Regions from separate parts of the Micromonospora cremea genome, predicted to be linked through region 2. Evidence: riboswitches for the same ligand, from Rfam matches in the RefSeq annotation. Region 2 holds a riboswitch; each other region holds the start of a gene.
What was found. Region 2 has a riboswitch for cyclic di-AMP ahead of BUS84_RS25915 (coiled-coil domain-containing protein). Riboswitches for the same ligand answer to the same signal wherever they lie in the genome.

Region 1 (5,937 bases), 460 kb from region 2:
CGGTCGACGAGATCGAGGCGCAGATCGACAAGCAGTGGGAGCAGTTGGAGCCCACCATCGAGCAGTACAACAAGGTGCGGTCGCAGCTGAAGGCCAACCGGAAGAAGTCGTCCGAACTGCAGAAGAAGATCGAGCCGCTGGCGCTGCAGAGCGAGCTGGCGCTCAACCGGGTCGGTGACCTCGCCTCCCGCTACTACATGTCGGGTCCCTCCCACGACATCGGCGCGCTGCTGGTCAGCGCCAAGCCGGACACGCTCACCGAGCAGCTCACCGTTCTCGACCGGCTGGCCGCGCGGGAGCGCAAGGAGGTCGAGGGCGTGCTGGCCGTACGGGCCAAGTACGACGGCCAGAAGCAGAAGCTGGACGCGCTGATCGCCACCCAGACCAAGCAGCAGAACGAGCTGGCGGCGAAGAAGAAGCAGATCGACGGCGAGATCAAGCGCCTCGAGGCGTCCCTGCCGAAGACCACGGTCAAGACCGAGGGCTGCCCGACCATCAACGGCGTGGTCAGCGCGGCGGCCCGCACCGCGATCCGGACCGCCTGCGGCAAGATCGGCAAGCCGTACGTCTGGGGCGCCACCGGCCCGAACTCGTTCGACTGCTCGGGCCTGACCCAGTACGCCTACAAGGCGGCGGGGATCAGCCTGACCCACCACACGGGTGACCAGTGGCACGAGGGCAAGGCCATCTCCCGGGCCGATGCCCGCCCCGGTGACCTGGTCTTCTTCTTCAGCGACCTGCACCATGTCGGCCTGTACCTGGGTAACGACAAGATGGTGCACGCGCCGCGCGCCGGTAAACCGGTGCAGGTGGCCAGCATCAACTACATGCCGGTCGCCGGGTTCCGCAGACCCGGCTGATCCAGCAGGCACGACGAGGGCCCCCGGTCGAACGACCGGGGGCCCTCGTGCCGTTCAGCGGTTCAGCCGGGTGCGCCCACCGGGGACGGCAGGAGCTGCACGTCGGCGGGGTCGACGTACATGATCCGGTGGCCGAACTGGATCTGCGCGTACCGGTTCTGGCTGCGGATGACCGTCCAGTCGCCCGGCGACGAGCCGTCGAACGTGGTGGCCTTGTAGTACTCGCCCGGCAGCACCGCGCCGACGGCGTACCGCTGGCCGGCCGACAGCGTGTACTGGAGCGGCGAGATCGGCTGGTAGGGCACTCCGGCCGGGTACGCCGCCTCCTCGGGGTACGCCCGCCCGTACAACGGGATGGTGGCCCGCCCGGGCTTCGGGGTGGCCACCACGCCGACGGTCCAGCTGGCGGTCGGCGCGGACGCCGGGTTGTGGAACCAGGCCCGCTGCCCGAGATACCAGATCGCCGTCCAGTCACCCTGCCGGCCGGCGAGGGCGTACGTCTGGCCGGCGGACGCCCGGGCCCCGTGGTCCGACACGGCCATCGTGTTCGGGGTGCCATCGGGGCGCAGTGCGATGTCGTTGACCAGTGGCGCGTCCGCGGACGGCGCGCTGCGCAGCACCACCGCCGATGAGCCGCGCGGTGCGCACGGCACGCCGGAGGTGACGCAGCCGGTGAACGCGGGCTGGTTGGTGGCGTAGTCCGGGTCGATCCTGACCAGCCCGCTGGCGGGGATGCCGGTGTCCAGCCGCGGCGCGTGCAGCAGGTTGAAGTAGTGCGTCCAGTCCCAGTACGGGCCCGGGTCCCAGTGCATCCCGGGCACGTTCGCCGCGACGGTGCCAGGCACGTTGTCGTGGCCGATGATGTGCTGGCGGTCCAGAGGGATACCCAGCCGCTGGGCGAGGTGCCGGACCAGTTTGGCGGAGGTCCGGTACATCGCCTCGGTGTACCAGGTGCCCTGCGCGGCGAAGCCCTCGTGTTCCAGCCCGATCGACTTGGCGTCGACGTACCAGTTGCCGGCGTGCCAGGCGACGTCCTTGGTCTTCACGTGCTGGGCGATGTGCCCGTCCACCGAGCGCAGCGAGTAGTGCCAGCTCACGTAGGTGGGGTCTTGGACGAGTTGCAGCGTGGTCGCCCAGCTCGCCTCGGTGTCGTGGATGACGATGTACTCGATCTTCTGCCGGCCGGGTCGGTCGGAGAGGTCGTGGTTGCCGTAGTCCCCGGCGCCGAACGCCTCGTACGGCGCCGGGATCCACTCGCAGGAGATGGTGCGGGGGCACTCCAGCCCGTCCGGGCGGGCGAGCCGGCGCAGTCCCAGCCGGTCCAGCCAGGAACGCTGGGGTTGGATCGCCCGGGCCGCCAGCGTGATCCGCTGGCCGTCGTCGGTCACCCGGGACTCGCCGGCGCCGATGGTGGTGAACACCTCGTCGGCGAAGGCGGCCGCGGCGTCCGCGCTGTCCGCGCCGGCGTAGCGGGCCACCGCGCCGTACCAGGCTGCCGGGTCGGTGTCGGCGCCCACCGGAGCGCCGATCTCCCGCTGGTACGCGGCCAGCAGTGCCGCGCCGCCACGGATGTTGACGCTCGCGTCGGTACGCAGTGACTCGGGATCGGCGCCGGTCAGCGCGGCGGCGGCGTCAACGGTCTGCAACGCGGCGGCGGGTGGCGCGGGCTCCTCGGCCGGTCGGGGCGCCAACGCCCGGGCGGGGCGGGAGTCGTCGCCGCGCGGGTCTTCGGTGCCGGCGTCGTGGTGGCCGCGCCCGGGTAGGGCGACCACGTGCCGGGCGTCGGTCAGGTGCATCGGGCCGTAGCCGCCGCTGGTGCTCGGTGTGCCGGCGTTGCTGTCCCAGCGCGATTCCAGATAGGAGACACCGAGCAGCACGTCGGCCGGCACGCCGTACTCGGTCGCCGCGGCGGCGTACTGCTGCTGGCGGTCGGCGGTGGGTGCGGCCGCGGCTGGGCCGGCGGGTAGTGGTACCGCGGTCGCGGCGGCGACCACGGCGGCGGCGAGCAGTGCGCGCGCCGGCCGGTGAACAGGGTTGGACGGTGCATCGACCACCCTAGATCTGACGGGCGAAGGTGAGGTCACCTTCACCCCGCCCGGAGCGCGCGTCAATACCTTTCCTGCTACCGATGTTCGTGGAAGGAAACCTCCAGCTGTGGTCGTCGCCCCCGGCAATCGGTACGGAGTGTCACGGCCCCACCGGTTGCGGATCGGTAACGGCCGTCTCTACTCTGGTCATTCGTCGGGCCGACAGCAGCTCCGCCCACCCGGGCGGTAACGGACCGACACCGCCGAGTCGCTTCCGAGCGAGCCGGGGACCCAGGTTTTCCGGGGTGAATCCGCAGCCACTGCGGTAGGGCGTCCACCTTCCCGCCCGAACCCGTCAGCTAACCCGGTAGGCGGTCAGGAAGAAGGAGTACGGAACCCGGTGGCTCACCATGCCCCGCGGCCGTCGTCCGAGCGGTCGGCGTCAGCCGGCCCGACGTCGATCGTGCCGCGCCCACGCTGGTCCCGCTTCACCACCGCCCTCGCCGCCCTGGTCGGCGTTGCCGTCGTCCTGACGGGCAGCGCCACGGCGGCCCACGCCGACCCGTCCGTCGCCGAGATCGAGCGCCAGATCGACGCCGACTGGAACAAGCTCGAACCGATCATCGAACGGCACAACGCCGCCCGGACCGACCTGGCCGCGAAGCGCAAGCAGGCCGACGCGCTGGCCGCCCGGATCGCCCCGCTGGAGCGCCAGGTCGACGCCGCGATGGACAAGGTCAGCTCCCTGGCTGTCCGCGCGTACAAGGGCGAGAACGTCTCCACCGTCAACGCCGTGCTGGGCAGCCGGTCGCCCAGCGAGGTGGTCGGGCAGCTCGAGATGCTCGACCGGTTCGCGCACGACCAGCAGCAGGACGTGCGGCAGGTGTCCGACCTGCGTGACGAGCTGGCCCGGCAGAAGGCGCCACTGGACGAGATGGTGGCCCAGCTGACCCGGACCGAGGCCCAGCTGGCGGCCAAGAAGAAGCAGATCAACGACGAGATCGACCGCCTGCAGAAGCTGCGTCTCAAGGTCTACGGCAACGGTGGCGGCGGCCCGCTGCGTCCGGCCCCGTGCCCGGCCAGCTACCCCGGCGGTGGTGCCGGCGTGGCCGTCAAGTTCGCCTGCGCGCAGATCGGCAAACCCTACGTGTGGGGCGCCGAGGGCCCGAACTCGTACGACTGCTCCGGGCTGATGCTGGCCGCCTGGGCCAAGGCCGGGGTGTCACTGCCGCACAACGCCGCCCAGCAGAGCCGGGTGACCAAGGACGTCAGCAGGGCCGACCTGCGCGCCGGCGACCTGGTCTTCTACTACAGCGACATCCACCACGTCGGCATGTACGTCGGCGGTGGCTGGGTCGTGCACGCCTCGCAGGCCGGTCAACCGATCAAGATGAAGAAGGTCGACGACGGCCCCATCCACAGCTACGGCCGCCCAGGCTGAGATGTAAGGAGGGGCCCCTTCTCGTATAGGAGGGGCCCCTCCTTGACATCCGGCGGGCGCAATGCCCGACGGGTGGCTTCAGCGGGTCGGCCAGGTGCGCCAGTGCTGCCAGGCGCGGCTCGGTGTCGGCCCGCGCTGCCCCTGGTAGCGCGAGCCGTAGACCGCCGAGCCGTACGGGTGCTCGGCCGGAGAGGAGAGCCGGAAGATGCAGAGCTGCCCGATCTTCATGCCCGGCCAGAGGGTGATCGGCAGGTTCGCCACGTTGGACAGCTCCAGCGTCACGTGCCCGGAGAAGCCCGGGTCGATGAAGCCGGCGGTGGAATGCGTGAGCAGGCCCAGCCGGCCCAGGCTCGACTTGCCCTCCAGTCGGCCGGCAAGCTCGTTGCCGAGCGAGATCACCTCCAGCGTCGAGGCGAGCACGAACTCCCCCGGGTGCAGCACGAACGGCTCGCCGTCGGGCACCTCGACGACCGACGTGAGGTCGTCCTGCTGCATCGCCGGGTCGATGTGGGTGTAGAGATGGTTGTTGAAGACCCGGAACAGCCGGTCGAGTCGTACGTCGATGCTGGACGGTTGGACCAGGGTGGGCTCGAACGGCTCCAGGCCCAGCGTGCCGGCCTTGATCTCGGAGACCAGGTCGCGGTCGGAGAGCAGCATCGGACCACCATAGCGGCGTTGTGGGCGACAGCCAGATCCGGTGCCGGTGACCAGCGCGTCGAGGTCGCTGGTCGTACATTTGTTCGATAGAATACCGGCATGGCTTCCTGGTCCGAATTCGCCGCCGACGAGCCCCGACTCGCCGACGGGATCCGCGTTCTCCTCCAGCAGTACGGGCCGGGCTTCGGCTACCTGGCCACGGTCCGCGCCGACGGCGGGCCGCGGGTCCATCCGGTCTCCCCGGTCATCACCGACGAGGGTCTCTTCTGCTTCATTCTCGACTCGCCGAAGCGCCGCGACCTCGAACGCGACGGCCGTTACGCGCTGCACTCGTTCCCGCCGGAGGAGAGCGACGACGAGGCGTACGTGGCGGGGCGCGCCTGGCCGGTGACCGATCCGGCCCAGGTGGCCCGGCTGGCGCAGAGCGCGCGGGCTGCCCCGCAGGTCGACTGGCGGCTGTTCGAGTTCACCGTCGACGTGGCGATGCTGGCTCGCCGCGAGCACCACGGCGCCGGTTTCCCCGGTGGCGCGCCGGGTGGGCCGGCCGTTCAGGTCTGGCTCGACCCGCACGCTCCGCCCGCGGCGGCCGGGCCGTCCTCCGTACCGCAGACCCGCCCGGCCCGCCGCAGCCGTGACGTCCAGCGCTCGGCCGCCTGACCGCGGCCCACGATCCGGTCCTGGGGAAAGACGCCGGTGCCGGCCCCGTCGTGACGGGGCCGGCACCGGTGGTACGCGGGAGCTACGCCGCGCGGTACGCGTTCCACGCGGTCAGCATGCGGCTGGCCTGCCCGGGGTGAGTGGTCCCTGCGGCGCGGCCGGGTGGTGAGCCCGGCGCACCGTGGGGGCACCTGGGTGCACCGGCTGGGTGACTCAGGTACAGTGGTGCCGCTTGCGGGTGTAGTTCAATGGCAGAACATCAGCTTCCCAAGCTGACAGTGCGGGTTCGATTCCC
Region 2 (7,335 bases):
CCGACCTCGGCCGCCACGTCGCGCAGCCGCGCGGTGGGGTCGCGGGCGATGGCGAGCAGAACGTGCCCGTGGTTGGTGAGGAATGTCCAGTTCCGGCCGCCGCTGTCGCCAGCCGCCGTCGCTGTGCTCGCCATCGTGGGTCCGCCTCTCCGGTTGCCGCCGCGCCCTCGGAGCGTCGCCGGAGCACCGGCCCAGGGGCAACGTATGAAATCTATATCACGCATATCTTGACGCATCTTGCGGTGCGTGTGACCGTGGAGCCCGAGTCAGCGCCCGCCGCCGCCCCGCTGAAGAGTCGGCTGAGCAGGTCAAACGCGTGGAGGAGAGGTGCGGGGATGAGCCGTCCCGGTACACCCGGCGGCCAGCCGGGTCCGCAGCGGACCCCGGACCGGGTGCCGGCCGATCCGGCCCAGGCGTACGCCGAACTGGCTGCCGGCAACCGCCGCTTCGTCAACGGCACCCCGCGCCATCCCAATCAGGACGCCGGGCACCGCGCGGCGGTGGCTGACGGGCAGCATCCGTTCGCGGTGGTCGTCGGCTGCTCCGACTCCCGGTTGGCCGCCGAGATCATCTTTGATCGTGGGCTGGGTGACCTGTTCGTGGTCCGCACCGCGGGGCACACCACCGGCCCGGAGGTCCTGGGCAGCGTGGAGTACGCGGTGACCGTGCTCGGCACCCCTTTGGTGGTGGTGCTCGGCCACGACTCGTGCGGTGCGGTACAGGCGGCCCGGGAGTCGGCCGCCACCGGCACACCGCCCCAGGGGCACCTGCGCGCAGTGGTCGACGCGGTGCTGCCCAGCCTGCGTCGGGCCGCCGCCGAGGGGGTCGACGACATCGACGGCATCGTCGACATCCACATCGCGCAGACCGTCGAGGCGCTGCTCGGGCAGTCGCCCGTGCTGGCCGCCGAGGTGGCGCAGGGGCGGTGCGCGGTGGTGGGGGTGTCGTACCGCCTCGCCGCCGGGATGGTGCGTCCGGTGGCCGCCGTGCCGGCCGCGACGCTCGACGTACCGACCGGCGCCAGCACGCCCGCCGCCTGACACGACGAGGGCCGCCCCGCGTGACGCGGAACGGCCCTCGACGGAGATCGCGGGATCAGAGCAGCGACATGTGCACGTGGTCCGTGTGGTTCGAGGGCCCGCTGTACGACTTCCAGCCGGTCGCAGGGAACCAGATCTGCCGGTTCCAGATCACGTAGTAGATGCCGAGCCGGTCGGCGTTGCGGATGAGGAACGCGGCCACGTTGTTGCCGTACGTCCGGGTGTCCTCGTTGTGCCACGGGCTGAAGCCGCTCTTCTGCAAGGACCAGTCACAGGCGCGGCCCTTCGGGTGCTCCCACGGCCCGCCGGAGCGGTAGCAGCCCACGAACCGGTTGAAGCCGGCCCGCTTGACCTCCTTGTACGCGTGCAGCGTGCGCGGGGTGACGCAGCCCGAGGTGGTGGGGTCGTTCTCGCTGCAGGACTCGGACTTCCAGTCACCGTCGGCGGTCCGTCCGGGGCCGAGCCGGGCGACCGGCGAGGTGGCCGACACCAGCCCGCCGGTGAAGCCCTTGCCGCCAACCAGGGCGAGCGCCTTGTCCGCGTCGCGCTTCTCCTTCGCCATCAGGGCGGTCTGCTTCTGCTGCTCGCGGACCTCCGCGTCGAGGGCCAGCTTGGCCTGCTCGGCGCGGGCCTTCACCGTGTTGACCTCGGCGAGCTTCTTCTCGTTGACCATGTTCATCTCATCGAGCGCGGCGGCGCGCTGGACGAACGAGTCAGGGGCTTCGCTCTCCAGCAGCATCGCCATCGGGCCGATCCGGCCGGTGCGGTACGACTGGGCGGCGATCTGCCCGACCTGCGGCGCCAGTGCATCCAGGTCGGCCTTGGCCCGCTCGACCTCCAGCGCCAGCTGCAGCTGCTTCTTCTTCGACTTGTCCAGTTTGGACTTGGCCGCGGAGTACTTGCGGTTGGTCTGCTCGATCACGTCGTTGAGCAGCTGGGGCTCGCCGTCCTCCTCGTGCCCGGACGGTGTGGGGGTCGTCGGGGCGGCCTGCGCCGGGAGGGGCCCGGCGAGCACGGTCAGTGCGGCGATCACGGCCACCACGGGTGTCAACCAGCGGCGTAGGGGTGCCGTCACAATGTTCCCTTCCGTCGACCGCCGACCGGGTTAGCTGACGGGTTCGGGGCGGAAGTGGCCCCTACCGCTTTCGCGGATTCACCCCACGTACCTGGGTTCCCGGCTCGCCGGTTGGCGATTGGGCGGTGGCACCGCAGGCGCCGCTTCGCGCCTTCGGCGGTGACCGGCAGCGAGGTTACCCGAGAGTCGACCGGCTGAGCTACGCCCTGATACCGATCAAAAGCGTCATTTCGCCATGGCGTTGAGTGACCAGTGACGCGGTTCTCAGGGCGGATGCCCCACCTGGTCACGTTGAGGAGTGTCACCATGCCGTATCCGTGCTCCTGTTCGGCTCTGGCCACCGGTCGGTGGCGGTGGATGGGGGTGTGGTCCGCGCCGGGTCGGGCGACGTGGGATCGAGTCGACCCGTGCGTGGGGAGCTCAGTGCGGCCAGTGCCTCGGCGCGGTCGGGCTGGGGTCGCGGGGCGGGCGCGTCGGCGGCGGGCGCGGTGTCCTGGCGGCCGGCTGCGGTCACCATCGCGGCCAGCCCGGTGGTCAGCGGTACGGCGGCGATCAGCCCGAGCGTGGCGACCGCGCTGCGGACGATCTCCTGCGCGAGGAACTCGCTGGTCAGGAGCTGCCCGATCGGTCGGGAGTCGGCGGTGAGCAGGAGCAGCAGCGGCAACGAGGCGCCCGCGTACGCCAGCACGATGGTGTTGACGGTGGAGGCGATGTGCGCCCGGCCGACCCGGGTCGCCGCCCGGTAGAGCTGCAACCGGGTCAGCCCGGGGTTGGCGTTGGCCAGTTCGGTCACGGTTGCCGCCTGGGTGACCGTGACGTCGTCGAGCACCCCGAGCGAGCCGATGATGATCCCGGCGAGCAGCAGACCGTGCAGGTCCACGTCGGCCTGGAACATCGACAGCGTGGTGGCGTCCTCGCTGCCGAAGCCGGTGAGGTGGGTGCCGGCGGTGGCGATGGTGGCCAGTATGCCGGTGAGCACCAGGCTGCCCAGGGTGCCGAGCACCGCGACCGAGGTCTGGGCGCTGACCCCGTGCGTCAGGTAGAGCACCACGAACATGATCAGCGCGGCGCCGACCACCGCGACCAGCAGCGGTGACCGGCCGGCGCCGATTCCGGGCAGCACGAAGGTGAGCAGGATGGCGAAGCTGGCGGCCAACCCGGCCAGTGCGGCCAGGCCCCGCCACCGGCCGAACGCGACGATCGCGGCGGCGAAGATCACCGCCAGCCACAGCAGCGGCGCGCCGCGCTGGTGTTCGGCGATGTTCCAACTGCTGGCGGTGGGATCGGTCGGATCGGTCAGCTCAACCAGGATGACCTCGTCGTCGACCTCGACCCGGGGCGCGCCGGGTCCGGCCGGCACCGGTGTCTGGACCTGCTGGCCGGAGGCCGGCCCGTCCTTCACCCGGACGTCCACCGTGCCACACGGCCCGTCTCCGAGGCTCGGTGTGCCCTCGGGGCTCGTCGCCGTCGCTGGGCAGGGCTCGGTCACCACCCGGGTCACCGTGCCGTGGTACCGCGGCACGTTCGCGCCGCCGTCGGTCTGTGGTGACCCGTCGCGCGGCCAGAGCACCACCGCGGCGAGCACGGTCGCGACGAAGAGGGGCACCACCGTCGCGATGAGGATCCGTCGCACCCGGGGCGGGGCGGACGGAGCGGGACGGGTGTGGTCGGAACCCAATGCGAGACTCCCAACGATCCGGTGCGGGGTACGTGCCGGCGGGCCGGTCGGTTCACCGCCGCCGCGGGAAAGCGGCGACGAGCGCGCCGGATCGCTGGTTGGCGACTGCGTGACTACGGGCGGTGAGCGCTCGGCCCGGTCGGCGGGAGGCGACGCCACATCGTGGCGGCACCTCTGCCCAACTGCGTAGCGGGATCCGGAGGGCCATCGTCGGAATGCTAACCAGCCCGACCCGGGGACGCAGGTCATGGCGGAGTGTCGAGGTTGTCCAACCGCCCGCGCGGCGGTTTCCGGACCGGCATGTTGGAGTCATGCCCGCGCCGTCACCGCCCGACCCCGGTCGCCCCGCCGGCGACCAGCGACACGCCGGGCCCGGGGGCCATCAGCCACACGCCGACGGCGGGCCGCAGCAGCACGGCGGGCACGACAAGCACGCCGGGCACGATCCCGCCATGTTCCGCCGCCGGTTCTGGGTCTGCCTGGCGCTCACCGTGCCGGTGGTGTTGACCAGCCACCTGGTGCTGGACCGGCTCGGCCTCGGGCTGGACGTCCCGGGCCGGTCCTGGGTCGGGCCCGGGCTCGGCTCGGTGGTGTTCTGGTGGGGCGGCTGGCCGTTCCTGGTCGGTGCGGTCCGCGAGGTCCGCGATCGGGCACCGGGCATGATGCTGCTGGTCGCGATGGCCATCACCGTCGCCTACGCCGCGTCACTGGCTACCAGCGTGGGCGCCTTCGACCTGGATTTCTGGTGGGAGCTGGCCGCGCTGGTCACCATCATGCTGCTCGGGCACTGGCAGGAGATGAAGGCCATCGGCCAGGCCAGGGGCGCCCTCGCGGCACTGGCCGCGTTGCTGCCCGACGATGCCGAGCGGGTGGCGGCGGACGGGCGGGTCGAGCCGGTGCCGGTGACCGAGCTGCGGGTCGACGACGTGGTGCTGGTCCGGCCGGGTGGGCGCGTTCCGGCGGACGGCCGGATCGTCGATGGCGGCGCCGAGCTGGACGGGTCGATGATCACCGGCGAGTCGCGTCCGGTCGCCCGGTCGGTAGGGGACCGGGTGGTGGCCGGCACCGTCGCCACCGACTCGGCGATCCGGGTCCGCGTCGAGGCGCTGGGTGAGGAGACCGCGCTCGCTGGCATCCAGCGGATGGTCGCGCAGGCGCAGCGATCCGGCGGGCGGGCCCAGTTGCTGGCCGACCGGTTCGCCGCCGCGCTGTTCTACCTGGCCACCGGCACCGCCGTGGTGACCGTGCTGGTCTGGACCGTGCTCGGCCAGCCCGACGAGGCGGTGGTCCGCACGGTCACCGTCCTGGTGATCGCCTGCCCGCACGCGCTCGGGTTGGCCATTCCGCTGGTCGTCGCGCTCTCCACCGCGTTGGCCGCGCGGTCCGGGATCCTGGTCAAGGACCGTTTGGCGCTGGAGCGGATGCGGACCGTCGACGCGGTGCTGTTCGACAAGACCGGCACCCTGACCCGGGGCGAGCACGTGGTCACCGATCTGGTGACGGCACCCGGCGTCGAGCGGGACGAGCTGCTGCGGATCGCGTCCGGCGTGGAGTCCGACAGCGAGCATCCGCTGGCCCGGGCGATCGTGGCGGCGGCCGGGAGCGTCGGCCGGGCCCCGGCCGCCGGGTTCCGATCGCTGCCGGGCCGCGGGGTGCAGGCCACCGTCGACGGTACGGAGTACGCGGTGGGCGGCCCGGCGCTGCTGCGGGAGTTGGGTCTGTCGCTCCCGGCCGACCTGGATGCGGCGATCGGCCGGTGGTCGGCGCGGGGTGCCGCGGTGCTGCACCTGGTGCGGCTGCCGGGCACCCTGCTCGGTGCGTTCGCGCTGACCGACGAGGTACGTCCGGAGGCCCGGGCGGCCATCGTCGAGCTGCGCGCCGCGGGCGTCCGCACCATCGCCATGATCACCGGTGACGCCCGCCCGGTGGCCGACGCGGTCGCCGCCGACCTGGGGTTCCGGCGAGGTGTCGACGAGGTCTTCGCCGAGGTGCTGCCGGCGGAGAAGGACGGCCGGGTGGCCGAGCTTCAGCGGCGGGGGTTGACCGTGGCGATGGTCGGCGACGGGGTGAACGACGCGGCGGCGTTGGCGCGCGCCGACGTCGGCATCGCGATCGGCGCGGGCACCGATGTGGCGATCGAGTCCGCCGGGGTGGTGCTGGCCTCGTCGGACCCGCGCGGGGTCGGTGCCGTGGTCCGGCTCTCCCGGGCTTCATACGGGAAGATGCGGCAGAACCTGGCCTGGGCGGCGGGCTACAACGTGGTGGCGCTGCCACTGGCGGCCGGGGTGCTGGCGTGGGCCGGGGTGGCGTTGAGCCCGGCATTGGCCGCGGTGCTGATGTCCGCGTCCACCATCGTGGTGGCGCTCAACGCCCAGTTGCTGCGGGGGGTACGCCTCGACCCGGAGCCCGACTGACGGCGCGTCCGTCGGGCCGGGCGAGCGTCGCTCGTGGCCGGCTCGGGTCTCAGCCGCGCTTCATCAGCCGGCCGACCGCCGCCATCATCTCGGTGGCCATCTCGTCGGCCCGGCCCTCGGCCGCGCCCTCGTGCATGCAGTGCCGGGCATGCCCGTCGAGCAGCCCCAGCGCCACCTTGTCCAAGGCGGCCTGGATCGCGGAGATCTGGGTGAGCACGTCGATGCAGTAGCGGTCCTCATCGACCATCTTCTCGATGCCCCGGACCTGCCCCTCGACGCGGCGGAGCCGCGCGAGCAGCTGGTCCTTGCTGGCGGTGTATCCGCGGATCGGAGTGGGTGCGGTCATGGCGACAAGGATAGCCTACCCCTGGGGGGTATGGTAGTGTCCCTTCCTGTCGGATACCCCCACGGGGTAGCGGTACAGGACAAGACAGATGTCCGCCTTCGAATTACCCCAGGGGGGTATATGCTCGGAGGTGGCGGAGGGAGACGGTTCGATGGTCAACACGACGTACCAGGTGCAGGGCATGACCTGCGGTCACTGCGTCAGCTCGGTCAGCGCCGAGGTCGGCGCCATCGCCGGCGTGCGCGACGTTCAGGTCGACCTGGCCACCGGCCGGGTCACCGTCAGCAGCGACCAGCCGCTGGACGTGGAGGTTGTCCGGGCCGCCGTCGACGAGGCCGGCTACGACCTCGTCGACGCCTGATCGAGAGGCTTCGCCATGAACACGGTTACCAGACTGGGCGGATTCGCCCTGGGCCTCGCGGCGGTCTTCGGCGCGGCGTACGGGATCGGGCAGGTGGCCGGTCCCGCCGCCCCGGTCGCCGAGAGTCGGCACGACGACGGCGCGGCCCACCAGCCGGGCCCGGCCGGCCAGGGGGAGCACGACGAGTCGGCCGACCGGCTTCCTGGCGGCCTGCTCGTCGCCGACCGCGGCTACACCCTCGAACCGGTCGCAGCCCCGGCCGGCGAGTTCGCCTTCCGGATCGGCGGCCCGGACGGCCGACCGGTGACCCGGTTCGACGTGGCGCACGACAAGCAGATGCATCTCATCGTCGCCCGGCGGGACCTCTCCGGCTTCCGCCACGTGCACCCTGACCTCGCCCCGGACGGCACCTGGCGGGTCG
Region 3 (7,335 bases), on a different contig from region 2:
GCTGCGCGAGTCCGCCGACGCCCGTGCCTCGCAGGATCTGATCGGCCAGTTCGGTGTCGGCTTCTACGCCGCGTTCATGGTCGCCGACCGGGTCACCCTGCTGACCCGTAAGGCCGGCGAGACCGGCGGCACCCGCTGGGAGTCCACCGGCGAGGGCACGTACTCGATCGAGACCGTCGACGAGGCACCGCAGGGCACCACGGTGACCCTGCACCTCAAGCCGGCCGACACCGAGGACAACCTGCACGACTACACCGCCGACTGGACCATCCGGGAGATCGTCAAGCGGTACTCCGACTTCATCGCCTGGCCGATCCGGATGCGCGTCGAGCGCCCCGGCGCCGACGAAGCAGCCGCCACCAGCGAGGTGCAGACGCTCAACTCGATGAAGGCGCTCTGGGCGCGGCCCCGCGACGAGGTCGACGCCACCGAGTACCACGAGTTCTACAAGCACGTCAGCCACGACTGGGCCGACCCGCTCGAGGTCGTGCACATGAAGGGCGAGGGCACCTTCGAGTACGAGGCGCTGCTGTTCCTGCCCAGCCACGCCCCGCTGGACATGTTCGCCCCGCAGGGCCGCCGTGGCGTCCAGCTCTACGTCAAGCGCGTGTTCATCATGGACGACTGCGAGGCGCTGGTCCCCACCTACCTGCGCTTCGTCAAGGGTGTGGTCGACGCGCACGACCTGTCGCTGAACATCTCCCGGGAGATCCTCCAGCAGGACCGGCAGATCCAGATCGTCCGCCGCCGGCTGGTCCGCAAGGTCCTCGCCACGGTCCGGGACCTCAAGGCCAACCACCCCGAGCGCTACCGCACCTTCTGGACGGAGTTCGGCGCGGTGGTCAAGGAGGGGCTGATCGACGACACCGACAACCGCGACACCCTGCTGGAGATCCTGTCGGCGGCCTCCACCCACGACCCGGCCGAGCCGACCGACCTGGCCGGCTACGTGGCACGGATGAAGGACGGCCAGAGCGACATCTGGTACGCCACCGGCGACTCCCGGGCCACCATCGAGAACTCCCCGCACCTGGAGGCGTTCCGGGCCAAGGGCCACGAGGTGCTGCTGCTCACCGACCCGGTCGACGAGGTGTGGGTCGAGCGGGTCGGCCAGTACGACGGCCGCCCGCTGCGCTCGATCGCCAAGGGCGAGGTCGACCTGGACACCGACGAGGAGAAGCAGCAGGCCGAGACCGAGCGCGAGCAGCAGCGACAGGAATTCGCCGCGCTGCTCGACTGGCTCGGCACGACCCTGGCCGACAGCGTCCGGGAGGTCCGCCTGTCGTCGCGCCTGACCACCTCACCGGCCTGCGTCGTCGGTGACGCGCACGATCTCACCCCGACCCTGGAGAAGATGTACCGGGCGATGGGGCACGAGGTCCCGTCGGCGAAGCGGATCCTGGAGATCAATCCCGGTCACCCGCTGGTCGCCGGGCTGCGCAAGGCCCACGAGCAGAGCGGGGGCTCCGAGGCGCTGACCGAGACGGCCGAGCTGCTGTACGGCCTGGCGGTGCTCGCCGAGGGTGGCGAGCTGGCCGACCCGGCCCGCTTCACCCGGGCGCTGGCCGACCGGCTGGCGCGCAGCCTCTGACCGACGGACCCCTCCGGCCGGCGGGCCGCCCGCTCAGCGGGCCCCCGCCGGCCGGGCCCGAGCCGTGGCACCTGCTACCAGCGATCCCAATGAGCGAAAGCTCCGGCGTCCGCGCGGGGCCCGGGCTTGAAGTCCGTGCCGAGGGTGTAGGCCACCGGGGTGAGGGCCACCTGCACGACGGTGTCGTAGGGGATGTCGAGCAGGTCGGCCATCTCCCGCTCGTAGCTGAGATGGCTCGTGGTCCACGCGGTGCCCAGCCCGCGCTCCCGGGCGGCCAGCATGAAGCTCCAGAACGCTGGTATGACCGAACCCCAGGCCCCCGCCTGTCCGCGAACGCTGTCGAGCTCCGCGCGTGACTCGACGCGCAGACACGGAATGAGCAGCAGCGGAGCCTCGTGCAGGTGGTCCGCGAGGTGTTGCAGGCTGCCGGCGATGCGACCCCACTGCGCGGAGGCGAAGTCCATCCGGCTGAAGGCGGGACCGGCGCTCCCGGAGGCGGGTGGTGGGGCCATCAGGCCAAGCCGCCACAGCCGCGCGACGGCGGCGCGGGTCTCCTGGTCCTCGACGAAGATGAAGTCCCAGCGCTGCCTGTTCCGGCCACTGGGTGCCTGCAGGGCGATCCGGAGGCAGTCCTCGATGACGTCCCGGGGGACCGGGCGTCGCAGGTCGAGACGCTTCCGGACGGCGCGCGTCGTGGTCAGGACCTCGTCGGCGCTCAGGCCGAGCGTGCCCGTCGCGTCGGGCCGGGTAGATCTCGAGTCGGTCATGCCGGTGCTCCCGTGCGCTGGGGAATCTCAAGGTTCGCAGTGATCGCGGGAAGGACACCGGGAAACCGCTCATTGATCTCGTCGGCGCGCAATTCGTGACGGCGGAAACTGCCGTTCGGCGTGACGCGGAGGACGCCGGCCTCTCGCAGGACCTTCAGATGGTGCGAGAGCGTCGACATGCTGACCTCGGACAACGCCTCGAACTTTCCGCAGACGACGCCACCGGCCCGGGCCAGCTGCCGTACGACGCTCAGGCGCACCGGGTCCGCGAGGGCGCCGAGCAGCGTGGCCAGGTCGACCGAGGCGAGATCGGGATGATGCAGGGCTCTCATGGACACCATGCTAGCTTTCATTTCGGGATTTCGGGAATCATCGAAACGAAGGTCCGGCGAGCGCCGGCTCGGCCGGCGAGTAACGCAGCCCACGATCACGAACGGAGCAGCGTCATGTCCGTCGACACCGTCATCTTCAGCGGCGAAGGCCCGCACGCCGATCCCTGGCACCCATTGGCCGAGACCAGCGCCAAGATCGCCAGCCTGATCGGCGACACCGACCCGGTGGCGACCGTGACCTCCGTCGGCCAGCTCGACGCCGCACTCGACGGCACCCGCCTGCTGGTGGTCAACGCGAGCGCCAACCGCTCGACCCCGATTTCCGAGGACGAGGACTTCGCGCGCATCCTCGACGCCTTCCTGGCCCGCGGCGGCAGTCTGCTCGCCACCCACAGCGCCACCATCGCGTTTCCCCGGCTGCCGAGCTGGCGATCCACGATCGGCGCCGCCTGGGACCCCGGCCGGACCTACCACCCGCCGATCGGCCCGAGCCTGATCCGCCGCTCCGGCGTCGCGCATCCGCTCACCGAGGGGCTCGGTGACTTCGAGGTCTACGACGAGCGCTACACCGACCTGGAGTTGATCGCCGACGCGAAGATCGAGCCTCTCTACGTCCACGAGGAAGGCGGCGCCATCCACCCGCTGATCTGGGCGCGCACGGTAGGGGATGGCCGGGCCGTCTACAACGCACTCGGCCATGACGTCCGGTCGTACGAGTCGCCGGCGCACGTGGAGCTGCTGGGCCGCATCGTGGCCTGGCTCCGGCGCGACGCCTGAAATCCGACCCGATCGGAAACGGTCCATCGTGGTCACTGCACAGTCTCGGGACACCCGCAACCGCTGCGCGGGTCGTCCCGCGTGCCCCGGTGAAGAAGTTCACAGGGGGTGGGCGACCGTCACCAACCGTGCCTAACGTCGGTCGGGTTCGCCAATGCGGACACCGCGACCGGCAACGCCAAATCCTGCCCCCGGTCGTCGGAACCCAGTCACCCGGGCAGGAGCGGGGGACCCAACGTTCCTCGGTGCACGTCACCTCGGGGTGAAGCCGCCACCGCGCGGCCGGGCTCCTCGGCCCGAACCCGACAGCTCACCTCGCCGGCGTGGAGGAAGCTCACATGGCATCTGAATACACGCCCCGTCATCGACGGGTCACCACCCGCCGCGTCGCCGTCGGCACCCTCGCCGTCGGCGCGGTCACCGGGGCCGTCGCCCTCTTCGGCCCGGCCGCCCCGGCCCAGGCCGGGGTCAACTGGGACGCGATCGCCCAGTGCGAGTCCAGCGGCAACTGGCACATCAACACCGGCAACGGCTACTACGGCGGGTTGCAGTTCTCGCAGAGCACCTGGGCCGGCTACGGCGGCAAGAAGTACGCCGCCCGCGCCGACCTGGCCAGCCGCGGCGAGCAGATCGCGATCGCCGAGAAGGTGCTCGACGGGCAGGGCATCGGCGCCTGGCCGACGTGCGGCAAGAAGGGCGGCTCGTCGGGCGGCTCCACCGCGAAGTCCTCGACGAAGTCGTCGTCGAAGTCCACCTCGAAGTCCGACTCGACGTCGAAGCCGCAGCAGCGGTCGTCGCGCGGCGAGCAGCCGGCGACCCGCAACCACGAGCGCAGCGCGCCCTCTTCGGGCAGCGGGGCGTACCTGGTCAAGCCGGGCGACACCCTGTCGGAGATCGCCCACGCCCATCAGGTGGCCGGCGGCTGGCAGGCCCTGTACGAGCGCAACCGTCAGCTGATCGGCGCGGATCCCGGTCTGATCTTCCCGGGTCAGCGGCTCGCCCTCTGACGCACGCCGCGGGCGCCCGACCGGATTCCGGTCGGGCGCCCGCGGGCGTGTCGAGGAGGGGTGGGCGTCAGGCGGCCGACGCGGCAGCATCGGGACGCGCCGGCACCGACCCGGACCAGGCGCGGCGCGCGGCCGGAACGCCGTCACCGGGCCGGTCAGCGCGGTCGGCGGCGTCCTCGCCCCGCTCCGGACTGACTGTGGACGGTGTGTCGGCCGCACCACGGGCCAGCCGCAGTGACTGTTCAGCGGAGCGGCGGGCCGCGCACGGCCACGGCTGGCCGGCACAGAGCAGGTTGTGGCAGGCGCCGTCCTCGTCCGGCTCGTGGGCGCTGAGCACGTCGATCGCGAGCTGCCAGAGCAGCGGGTCGGTCACGTCGCCGGGACGCTGCTCGCGCCGGCTCGGACGGTTGCTGGTGTCGTCGGACATGGTGGTCCCCCCTGGTAAGGCTGAATCTTCATTACGTCACCGCTCAGGTAATCGCTAAACCCTCGCGGCCTGTGATGTCCGGCGCAGCCGCCACGCCGCCACCCGGTGCGGTCAGTCCGGCAGCAGCGGCATCTCGACGCCTGGATCCCGGCCGAGCAGCACCGCGCGGGTGAGCGCCGCCGATCCGAACCGGTCGCGGACCGCGTCCACCGCGGCGTCCAGCTCGGCCCCCGGGTCGTGGTGGAACGGCAGCTCCGGCTGGACCGGGTTGTCGTCCAGGTTGCCGACCGACACGCCGATCAGCGTGACGCCCCGCCGGCCGATCTCGGGCAGGGCGACCCGCAGCAGCGTCCGCGCGGCGGCCAGCAGCGGCGTGGTGTCCGCGGTCGCCTTGCCGATGGTGTGGGAGCGGGTCGCCCGGGTGTAGTCGCCGAAGCGCAGCCGCAGCACCACCGTGCGCCCGGACCGCCCGGCCGCCCGCATCCGCCGGGTGACCCGGTCGACCAGGCCGGCCAGGACGGCGTCCAGCTCCGCCGGTGCGTGTGGCGTCCGGCTCAGCGCGTGCTGCGCGCCCATCGAGCCGCGCCGGCGGCCGACCTGCACCGCCCGAGGGTCGCGGTTGTGCGCCAGGGCGTGCAGGTGCCGGCCGGCGCCGGCGCCGAGCAGTGACACCAGCGCCGCCTCGCCGAGCCGGGCCACCTCGCCGACGGTACGGATCCGTCGTTCCCGCAGCTTCGCGGCGGTGATCGGGCCGACGCCCCAGAGCCGTTCCACCGGCAGCGGGTGCAGGAACGCCAGCTCGGCGTCGGGCGCGACGACCAGCAGCCCGTCCGGCTTCGCCACCCCGCTGGCCACCTTCGCCAGGAACTTCGTCCGGGCCACGCCGACCGTGATGGGCAGGCGGACCCGTTCGCGGACCTCCCGGCGCAGCCGCTCGGCGATGTCGGCCGGCGGCCCGGCCAGCCGGCGCAGGCCGCCCACGTCCAGGAACGCCTCGTCGATGGAGAGCCCCTCGACCAGCGGGGTGGTCTGCCGGAAGATCTCGAACACCGCCCGGCTGGCCGCCGTGTACGCCGACATCCGAGGCGGCACCACGATCGCGTCCGGGCAGAGCCGGCGCGCCTGCTGGCCGCCCATCGCGCTGCGTACGCCCCGCGCCTTCGCCTCGTAGCTGGCCGCCAAAACCACACCGCCGCCGACGATCACCGGCCGCCCCCGCAGGCGTGGATCGTCGCGTTGCTCGACCGACGCGTAGAAGGCGTCCAGGTCGGCGTGCAGGATGCTGGCCCCGGGTGACACGTACATATGTTCGCATGGCGTCAACGATCACCACAGTGACCTGGGCCAACACGACCGGCGTGGCCGCCGGTCCCGGCGGCGCCTAGCCCTACGGCGCGGCATCGGTTGACAGGATGTAACGGCGCAGCGACACCGCGCCACCGTCGGGGGCGGTCCACTGCGCCGTGCTGGTGCCGGTGCACCGCCACCCGGTCCGCTCGTACAGGGCGGCGGCCGCGGTGTCGCCGGCGGCCACCTCGAGCGCCAGGTCCATCCCGCGTTCGCTCGCCCACCGCCGGGCCCGGGTCAGCAGCGCGCCGCCCAGCCCAGCCCCGCGGGCGGCCGGCGACACGAACAGGCGAGCCACCTCGGCGGTCGGCCGGGCGAGCGACCCGTCCGCCGGGTCGGGCAGCCGGTGCACCGCCACATGCCCGACGATCGTCGAGTCGGCGTCGACGGCCACCCACGCGCGTGCCGGACGGGGCTCGCGCAGCCAGCGGTGCGGGTCGGTGGGCCAGTTCAGCGGGTACCGGTCGGCCTGGTGGACGAGGGCGAGCGCCGCGACGCATCCGTCGAGGTCGGTGGCTCGCCGCCGCCGGATACGCGGTGGGGTCACAGCTCGTCGAACGGGCCGGCGTACCGGAACCCGCCCCGGATCGACTCCCGCCAGGCGCTCAACGGGCGGGCCTGGAAGTACTGCGGGCCCCAGGGCTGTGGCGGAGTGACGCCCAGCTCAACGGCCGGTCGGAACCCGAATCGCGGGTAGTAGTCGGGGTGGCCGAGCAGCACCACCAGCGGCTCGTCCCGGGCGTCGGCCGCGCCGAGCACCGCGTGCATCAGCGCCGAGCCGACCCCGCGCCGCTGCCAGTCGGGAAGCACGCCGAGCGGCCCCAGGCCGAGCGCGACCGGCTGACCGGCCACCTGACCGCGGGTGGCCACCACATGCCCCACCACCTGCCCGTCCGGGTCGGTCGCCACCAGGGAGTACGCGGGCAGCCAGCCCTCGTCGGCGCGCAGCGCGTCGACCAGCGTCGCCTCGATCGGTACGCCGTCGTCCGGCGCGGCGAAGGCGGCGGCGTGCACCGCGCGGATGGCGTCGACATCGGCGGGCGTCTCGCGTCTGATCAGCACCGCGCCACGATACGGCCCCCCGGCG
Region 4 (7,335 bases), 1.6 Mb from region 2:
TGCCCCACCCTGCGGGCGATGGACGAGGCGCTGGTGCCGAGCCTGCGAGCGGCGTTCTACGTCAACCACGGGGCGAAGAACAGCCACTGCATCCGGTTCACCGAGCTCACCCACGTACAGCTGCACCACGGCGACAGCGACAAGGCGCCGAGCGCCAACCCGGTGTCGGGGATCTTCGACCGGATCTTCGTGGCCGGCCCGGCGGCGATCGACCGGTACACCCGCGCCGGGGTGCAGATCCCGGCCGAGAAGTTCGTGGTGGTGGGCCGCCCGCAGGTCGAGTCGATCGAGGTACGCCCGGAGCCGGTGCGCGGCCTGGCACACCCGACCGTGCTCTACACCCCGACCTGGACCGGACACCACGCCGACGCCGACTACTGTTCGCTGCCCGTCGCCGACGACCTGCTGCGCCGGCTGCTGGAACGCGGCGCGACGGTGATCCTGCGCGCCCACCCGTACACCGCGCAGAACCCGGCCTCGGCCCGGCAGCTCGGCCGGTTGACCGAGCTGCTGGCCGCCGACCGGGCCCGCTCCGGGCGGCAGCACGTGGTCGGCGCGGCGGCCCGGGAGCTGAGCCTCACCGAGTGCGTCAACCGGTCGGACGCGCTGATCTCCGACGTGTCCGGGGTGATCTCGGACTACCTCTACTCCGGCAAGCCGTACGCGGTCACCGACATGGGCGACGAGGGCGAGCGGTTCGTGGAGCACTTCCCACTGGCCGGGGCGGGCTACGTACTGCGCCGGGACATGTCCAATGTGGACGAGGTGCTGACCGCGCTGCTGGACACCGACCCGGCGGCCGAGAAGCGCTGGGTCACCCGGCGTCACTACCTGGGTGACTTCCCGGTCGAGTCGTACGCCGAGGCGTTCCTGGCCGCCGCCCGCCGGGAGTTGGCGCCGGCGCCGGACCGCGCGGCGAGCGTGCCGGCGCAGCTCTCCCCCCTGGCCTGATCCGGACCACCGGGTCAGCCAAGGGAGTTGCCGCGTCACGCAACGCCTCCGCGATCGTGCCGATCAACTCGGCCTCGTCCGGCCCGCCCTCCAGGGCACGCACCGCGGGCCCGACGAGGGCTTGCGGTGACAACCCGGTTGGACGCAGCACCAGGAGCATGGACAAACCCCAGACAGCGCCACCCTCGGCCGCCAGCGGCCGGAGGTCAAAGGACCACGCGTCCGCACGCCCGAACACGAGCACCACCGGGATCGGTGCGGGCCGCTGTCAGGCCTCCCGCCCCGAGCGAGGCGACGAGCGGTCGACATCGACGCATCGCCTCGTCGAGGCGGTCATCGACGACATTCAGGCTCACGCTGACGATCAGGGCCGACTCGGGACTGCGCATCAGTCCGTGGCCCCACCTTCCGGGGTTCAGCGGTACGCGTCCAGCAACGCCAGCACCGCCGCGGGGTCCTCCACGTGCGCGTTGTGCCCGAGCCCGGGCAGCGTGGCGACCGGTACGCCGAACTCCTTGAGCTGCGCGTCGGTGACCATCGGGTCGTGCTCGCCGCGGGCCAGCACCACCGGCACGTCGGCCGCCGCCAGCAGAGCGGCGAGGTCCGGCTCGCCAACAGCGAACGCGGCCGGGTCCATCGCGAGGCGCCACCGGCCGTCGACCTGGCGCAGCCCGGCGTCGACCACGGGATGGTCCGGCAGGATCAGGCCGGACAGCCCGGAGACCCGCAGGTAGCGGCGAGCCGCCTCGGTGCGGCTGGCGAACCAGGCGATCGGTCGGGCGGCGAGTTCGGCGGCGCGGGTCAGCTCGTCGGGCGACCAGACCGCCTTGATGCCCAGCCCGACCACCGCGTCCACCGGCAGGCCGGCGGCGCGGGCGGCCAGCGCGAGGCCGACCACCCCGCCCAGCGAGTGTCCGAGCACGACGATCCGGTCGTCGGGGGCCAGGCCGTGGGCGATCCGCTCGGCGAAGCCAGCGAACGAGTACGACGGCAGCGGCGCCGACCAGCCGTGACCGGCGAGGTCCGGTGCGAGCCACCGCCCCGGCCAGTGCTGCTCCAGCAGCGGCGCCCAGGGCAGCCAGACGTCGCCGGTCGCCCCCATTCCGTGCAGCAGCAGCAGGACCGGCCCGCGGCCGGCTTGACCACCCGATTCATCCACCACGGCCGCAGTCTCCCACGGTTCGGCGACGGGTACGAGAGTCCCGGTCGGCGGCACGCGGGGGGACACCGATCGATGGAGATCCACTGTAGAGTTCGCCGCCTGGAAGGGCAGAGTCATCTGTCGATCCCTTGGGGAGAGGAGTCCACCGAGCTCACGAGGCAACGATCAGCACTGGTGGCGGCCCTGGCGGCCGTCGCACTCGGCTCGGCGCCCAGTGCCCCCGCGCTCGCCACCACCCCGAGCGTCCCCGCATCGGGTGCCGACGTGGTGGCGGCGGCCGATCGCGTCCTGCGGGTCTACAACAACAACATCGAGAACCTGGTGGTGAACAACTCCGACGGGACCTGCACCCGGATCTCCGGGCCGGACCACCTGACCTCGATCCTGGTCGACGACGCCGGCCGCACCGGCACCAGTGGCGTGGTGGCACCGGACATCCTGATCGTCCAGCAGGTGCGCGGCACCGGCCAGGCCGAGGCGTACGCCGATCAACTGTCGGCCAAGTTCGGCTACCCGGCGGGCACCTACCGGGCGATCGTGGCCTGGAGTGACCCGGAGCCGTGGGGCAGCACGCACAAGTGCAGCTCGCAGTCGCTGGGCGACCTCAAGAAGAAGCAGACCAACGGGATCATCTGGAACACCAGGACCCTCAGCCTCGCCGCCGGCGACATCTCGAAGTACTGGAGCGCGGGCTGGCTCAAGCCGGGCACGGCGTACTCCAACGGCGCCGGGTGCACGCTGTACAAGCCGCCGAACAGCGACCCGGACAGCACCGACTACTACAAGTGGAAGCGCAGCAGCGCCATCGCGGCCCGGTTCACCATCAAGGCGACCGGCACCAGCGTGTTCGCCGCGACCATGCACCTGCCCGAGGAGAACCGGCAGAACGCCTGCGCCGGCGACGGCGACCGGGGCATCGCCAACACCGGCATCCACCTCGGTGCGGACGCGACCAGCCTGTTGAACGCCTCCACGATCCGCATCGTGGGGATCGACGCGAACCGCACCGGCATCGCGCCGAGCACGTTGAGCGGGTACGGCATGACCGGCTACGGATCGAAGGCCACCAGCGGCTCCAGCAAGATCGACTACCTCTTCGTGGAGGGCAGCGTGCAACCGTCCAGCATCGACCACACGGTCAGCGGGACGAAGTCGAACCACCTCGCGCTGTACGGCTTCATCGGCTACTGACCGCACGGAGAAACGCCGCGGGCGCCGGCCCCTTGTGGGGGACGGCGCCCGCGGCGGCTGCGCCCGGGTCAGGCGGAGTAGCCCCGAGTGGCGATCCAGTTCGCCAGGTCGATCGTGGTGATCCAGTACGACGGGTCGGCGGCGTTCGCCGAGTCGGCGATCCGCACGGTCCGGCCGTTGTCCTTGTAGCCCACCACGGCGATGTAGTGCCCGCCGCCGTAGGAGTGCCAGCCACCATCGGTGTCGGTGGCGTCGCCGACGACGTTGGCCACCACGCCGCGGCCGGCGGTGATCGCCGCGACCACGTCGGCCTGGAGCTGGTCCATCTGGGCCGGGCTGGGCGTGCCGGCGAACATCCGGGTCCGGTACGGGGAGCCCTTCACCTCGGCGTTGAGCACCCGGGTGGTGTCCAGGGCCGAGTTGGTGCCCATCTCGGTGGTGCCCAGCTCGCCGCCGAGCTCGTCCTGGGTGCGGTCGATACCGGTGGCGCTGAGCGCGTTGCGGGTAGCCGCGGGTCCACAGTTGTAGTACGTGTTCTGCGCCTGGTAGTCGTAGTCGAGCACCTTGGTCGCGGGCGGCTTCGGCGGGGCCGGCTTACGGGTCAGATCCGGGTTGCCGCTGGCCTTGGCGGCGGGCGACGCGGCGCTGGCCGTCGGGGCGGCGGTGCTCGGCGAGGTGCTGGCCGAGGGGTCCGCGACGCGCGCCTCGCCGCGGGACGCGATGGTGTCGCTACGCATCTCGGCGACCGTGGTCGCGGTGTGCTGGCTGGCCGGGGCGTCGTCGGCGCCGGCGATCAGGGCGCCGGTGGTGGTCGCGAGCGCCAAGGCCGCGGCGGAGGCGGCGACGATCTGGTAGGGGCGCTCGGTGGCGAGACGACGGAGCTGACGCTTCAGGGTGTGCTTCACGGGGTCCTCCACGGATGGGGGGGAGAGCGGCACACCGGGCCGGACCGATATCCGGGCAGGCGCCAGCGCGCGGACCGTGGTCCGCGGGTGGTGAACCGCTCAGGGGATTGCCCGGCGTGGCCGGGTGGGAGAGGCGGTGACCCGGGGGTCAGCTCACCGGACGGATGAGCGGGGGCACCGCGGCGCCGTGGAGGCAGGGGAACAACCGAGGAGTGGAGAGGTGCTGCACGAGGATGGAACTCCTTCCGACACCGCCTACCGGGTTAGCTGACGGATTCGGGCGGGAAGATCGCCCTACCGCGGGCCGTGGCTCGCGGATTCACCCCGGACTTACTGATGGGTCCCCGGTTCGTTGATCACGATTGAGCGGGTCGGCGCGGCGTCGCCTCTTGCGATCGGTTACCGCACCGGACGGGACGACACTACTGGCCTGTTCAATCCCTGCCAAGCCAGGTTCACCTGCGTAAACCTGAAATCGAGCGCTAATTTCTGCGCGTATTGCCACTGACGTGACTCGATGGGACAACCGGTTACGGCGGCGATGCTGGGCGACAAGCGGACAGGCCGTCGACAACGGCACGGCATTCGCGGGGAAAATTCGTCCGAACGCGACGTGCGCCCGATTTCCCGCCGGTGTGACCGGGCTCACCCGCCAATTCGGAAGGTCAGCCCACGCGGGCCGGACGCCAGCGCGTCGCGGCTGCCGGACGGAACGCCGCCGTCACCGTCCGGCGGGCCGGCGCCAGGTTCGGCCGCAGCCGGGCCGCCGCCGCGTACGCCTCCTCGGCGAGGACGCGGGCCGACTCGGCGGCCAGCTCCGCGTCGCGCCAGGCCGACCGTTCCCGCCCGGCGGCCGCCCGGTAGTCGGCGAGCCTCGCGTCCCGCACCGCCCGACTGAGCAGCACCTCCTGCTCGACCGGGTGCCGGCGGGGATCCCAACCGTGCCGATGCGTGAACACGTCACCGAGCTGCCGCATGGACAGGTCCCCGCGCCAGTGCGCCGCCATCGCCGCGCGGTGCAGGTAGCGCTCCCGGCCGGCGTACTCGGCGGGGGTGCGCGGGGTACGCGGGGTGGGCAGCGCCCCGGCGCCGGCGAACCGACGGGCGGCGGTGTCCGCCTCGTCGTACGCGGCCCACGCCCGCTCCACCTGCTCCTGAGCGGCCAGCCAGTCGGCGCGCCGTCGACGGGCGGTCTGCGCCGCGCCCGCCGCGGCGACGGCCACCTCCTCGGCGTACCGCCGCAGGTCGGCGGCCTCGGCCGCGGCGGCCTCCCGGGCGGTGGGCGCCGCGGGGGTCGGGTCGACGGCCGGCTGGTCCCGCTCCGGGCGGGCGACCAGCACGGTGAGCACGGTCAGCGCCAGCAGGAACAGTGCCGACCAGATGGCGGCGGCCTGGGGCACTTCGGTCAGGAACTGGTAGAAGACGACGGTCTCCATGGTCGGCACCTCGGGGTGAGAGCTGTGCGATGGGAACCGCACGGTCGTGGCGGAGCCACGGATCGGCGGCGTGCGGAGCTGACGGCTCGACAGGCGCGGCGGGAGGGACGCTCGTCCCGGTGGCTCAGCGCGCGGGTGGGGCCCGGGGCGCTCGGCTGGCGCGGCCGTCGGTGCGGGGCAGCGGGTCGGCCCCGGCGTCGCGCACCCGGGTCGCGCCGGTCGGAGCAGCGGGGACGACGGTCAGCACGCCGGGCGGCACCGGCTGCGGGTCGGCCGACCATTCCGTGGACGCCGTCTCGGCGGCCCACTCAGCGGTCGCGTGCTCCGCGTCATCCACCGCGGCGGACCGGCACGACGGCGCGAGCGGACCGGGGGTGAACGCCGACGGCGCGGCGGCCGGCGCCACCGACGACGCGGCCGAGGCCGGGGCCTGACCGGCGCCGAGCGCCAGGGCGGCGACGACGGCGAAGCTGGCCAGCACGCGTGCCGCCCAGCGCGCCACCCACCACAGCGGACAGGTGAGCGCGGCCGGAAGCACGTTCCCACGCTACCGCCGCGGCCGATCGAGCGCATCGGTGCCGGGCGTGTCGACCCACGCCGCGCCGATCGCGCCAAGCCCGCTGACCAGGGTGGACGGTGTCAGCGCGAGTCGGCGTACGTCGATCGCTCGCCCGCCCGCCCGGCCGTGCGGGCTCCGGCGTTGCCGGCCTCGGTGCCGCCGGCTTCGGCGTTGTCGACCTCGGTGTTGCGGGCCTCGGTGCCGCCGGCGCGCTGCCGGGGGACGACCGCCGGTCGGGCCGGGCGGCGCGGGGCGAGCCGGCGCATCATCGGGGTTTCGACAAAGCGGTGCAGCAGCCCGGCGAGGACCAGGTTGACCAGCAGGAAGCCGAGCACCACCGCAGGGCCGCGCCAACCGCCGAACCCGGTCCCCCAGTCCCCGGTCCAGCGCAGCACGGTCGTCATCACCAGGACGTGCACCAGGTAGAAGGCGAAGGAGACCTCACCGAGCCAGACCAGTGGGCGGGAACGCCACGGCGAGGGCCGGCCCCGCACGTCCGCGTCCGCCGCCGCGGTGATCACCAGCAGGTACGCCACCGCGAGCAGCGTCGTCCACAACTCGGCGCGGATCCACTGCACGGCGGCAACCCAGGTAGCCACGAAGATGACGCTGGCTCCGGTCAGCCCGGGGCCGCGCCACCGGCCCCGGCGCATCAGCTCGGCCGCCACCGCACCCAACCAGAATTCCAGCGAACGCGCCGGCGGAAAGATCTGGGTGAACCACCAGCGGCTGACCTCCGGCACCAGTTGCTGGGCCGGCCAGAGCGCGAGGATCAGCAGCGGCAGGGCGATGACCAGCGTCCAGAGCAGCGCCGGTCGTGTCCGGCGCAGCAGCGGCAGGGCCAACGGCAGGCAGAGGTAGAAGAAGAACTCGCAGGACAGCGACCAGCTCACCGTGTTGATGCTGTAGAACCAGCCCGGCCGGGGGTCCCAGGCCTGCAGCAGCAGCAGGTTCTCCAGCGCGGCGGCCGGCGGCACCGGGTCGGCGAACCACCAGGCGACCAGCAGCGCCGCCGCCCACAGCACCAGGTGGTTCGGATATATCTTGGCGATCCGACGCCGCCAGAAGGTCCGCCGGGAGTCGCCGGGACGGGCCGACCAGACCAACACGAATCCACTGAGGACGAAGAAG

Region 1: it holds a riboswitch for cyclic di-AMP, as region 2 does, so the genes downstream of both, BUS84_RS23725 (C40 family peptidase) here and BUS84_RS25915 (coiled-coil domain-containing protein) in region 2, are expected to answer to the same signal.
Region 3: it holds a riboswitch for cyclic di-AMP, as region 2 does, so the genes downstream of both, BUS84_RS05550 (LysM peptidoglycan-binding domain-containing protein) here and BUS84_RS25915 (coiled-coil domain-containing protein) in region 2, are expected to answer to the same signal.
Region 4: it holds a riboswitch for cyclic di-AMP, as region 2 does, so the genes downstream of both, BUS84_RS33615 (C39 family peptidase) here and BUS84_RS25915 (coiled-coil domain-containing protein) in region 2, are expected to answer to the same signal.

What each region holds. Positions count from the first base shown of each region.
Region 1 is NZ_FSQT01000002.1:2,211,964-2,217,900, forward strand. Features, by position in the region: gene BUS84_RS23715 (C40 family peptidase) at 1-860, shown strand, start outside; gene BUS84_RS23720 (N-acetylmuramoyl-L-alanine amidase) at 923-2,914, opposite strand; cyclic di-AMP (ydaO/yuaA leader) riboswitch at 3,139-3,275, shown strand; gene BUS84_RS23725 (C40 family peptidase) at 3,288-4,328, shown strand; gene dcd (dCTP deaminase) at 4,407-4,985, opposite strand; gene BUS84_RS23735 (pyridoxamine 5'-phosphate oxidase family protein) at 5,085-5,642, shown strand; tRNA gene BUS84_RS23740 (tRNA-Gly) at 5,877-5,937, shown strand, end outside.
Region 2 is NZ_FSQT01000002.1:2,671,449-2,678,783, forward strand. Features, by position in the region: gene BUS84_RS25905 (helix-turn-helix transcriptional regulator) at 1-134, opposite strand, end outside; gene BUS84_RS25910 (carbonic anhydrase) at 336-1,040, shown strand; gene BUS84_RS25915 (coiled-coil domain-containing protein) at 1,096-2,115, opposite strand; cyclic di-AMP (ydaO/yuaA leader) riboswitch at 2,120-2,250, opposite strand; gene BUS84_RS25920 (YibE/F family protein) at 2,417-3,793, opposite strand; gene BUS84_RS25925 (heavy metal translocating P-type ATPase) at 4,246-6,207, shown strand; gene BUS84_RS25930 (metal-sensitive transcriptional regulator) at 6,257-6,553, opposite strand; gene BUS84_RS25935 (heavy-metal-associated domain-containing protein) at 6,705-6,914, shown strand; gene BUS84_RS25940 (hypothetical protein) at 6,930-7,335, shown strand, end outside.
Region 3 is NZ_FSQT01000001.1:1,253,965-1,261,299, forward strand. Features, by position in the region: gene htpG (molecular chaperone HtpG) at 1-1,591, shown strand, start outside; gene BUS84_RS05535 (nitroreductase family protein) at 1,666-2,358, opposite strand; gene BUS84_RS05540 (ArsR/SmtB family transcription factor) at 2,355-2,690, opposite strand; gene BUS84_RS05545 (ThuA domain-containing protein) at 2,805-3,467, shown strand; cyclic di-AMP (ydaO/yuaA leader) riboswitch at 3,634-3,805, shown strand; gene BUS84_RS05550 (LysM peptidoglycan-binding domain-containing protein) at 3,806-4,474, shown strand; gene BUS84_RS05555 (hypothetical protein) at 4,542-4,901, opposite strand; gene dinB (DNA polymerase IV) at 5,013-6,200, opposite strand; gene BUS84_RS05565 (GNAT family N-acetyltransferase) at 6,289-6,795, opposite strand; gene BUS84_RS05570 (GNAT family N-acetyltransferase) at 6,792-7,310, opposite strand.
Region 4 is NZ_FSQT01000002.1:4,286,740-4,294,074, reverse strand. Features, by position in the region: gene BUS84_RS33630 (CDP-glycerol glycerophosphotransferase family protein) at 1-951, shown strand, start outside; gene BUS84_RS33625 (alpha/beta fold hydrolase) at 1,367-2,113, opposite strand; gene BUS84_RS33620 (hypothetical protein) at 2,288-3,304, shown strand; gene BUS84_RS33615 (C39 family peptidase) at 3,373-4,221, opposite strand; cyclic di-AMP (ydaO/yuaA leader) riboswitch at 4,447-4,588, opposite strand; gene BUS84_RS33610 (hypothetical protein) at 4,875-5,645, opposite strand; gene BUS84_RS33605 (hypothetical protein) at 5,770-6,183, opposite strand; gene BUS84_RS33600 (acyltransferase family protein) at 6,285-7,335, opposite strand, start outside.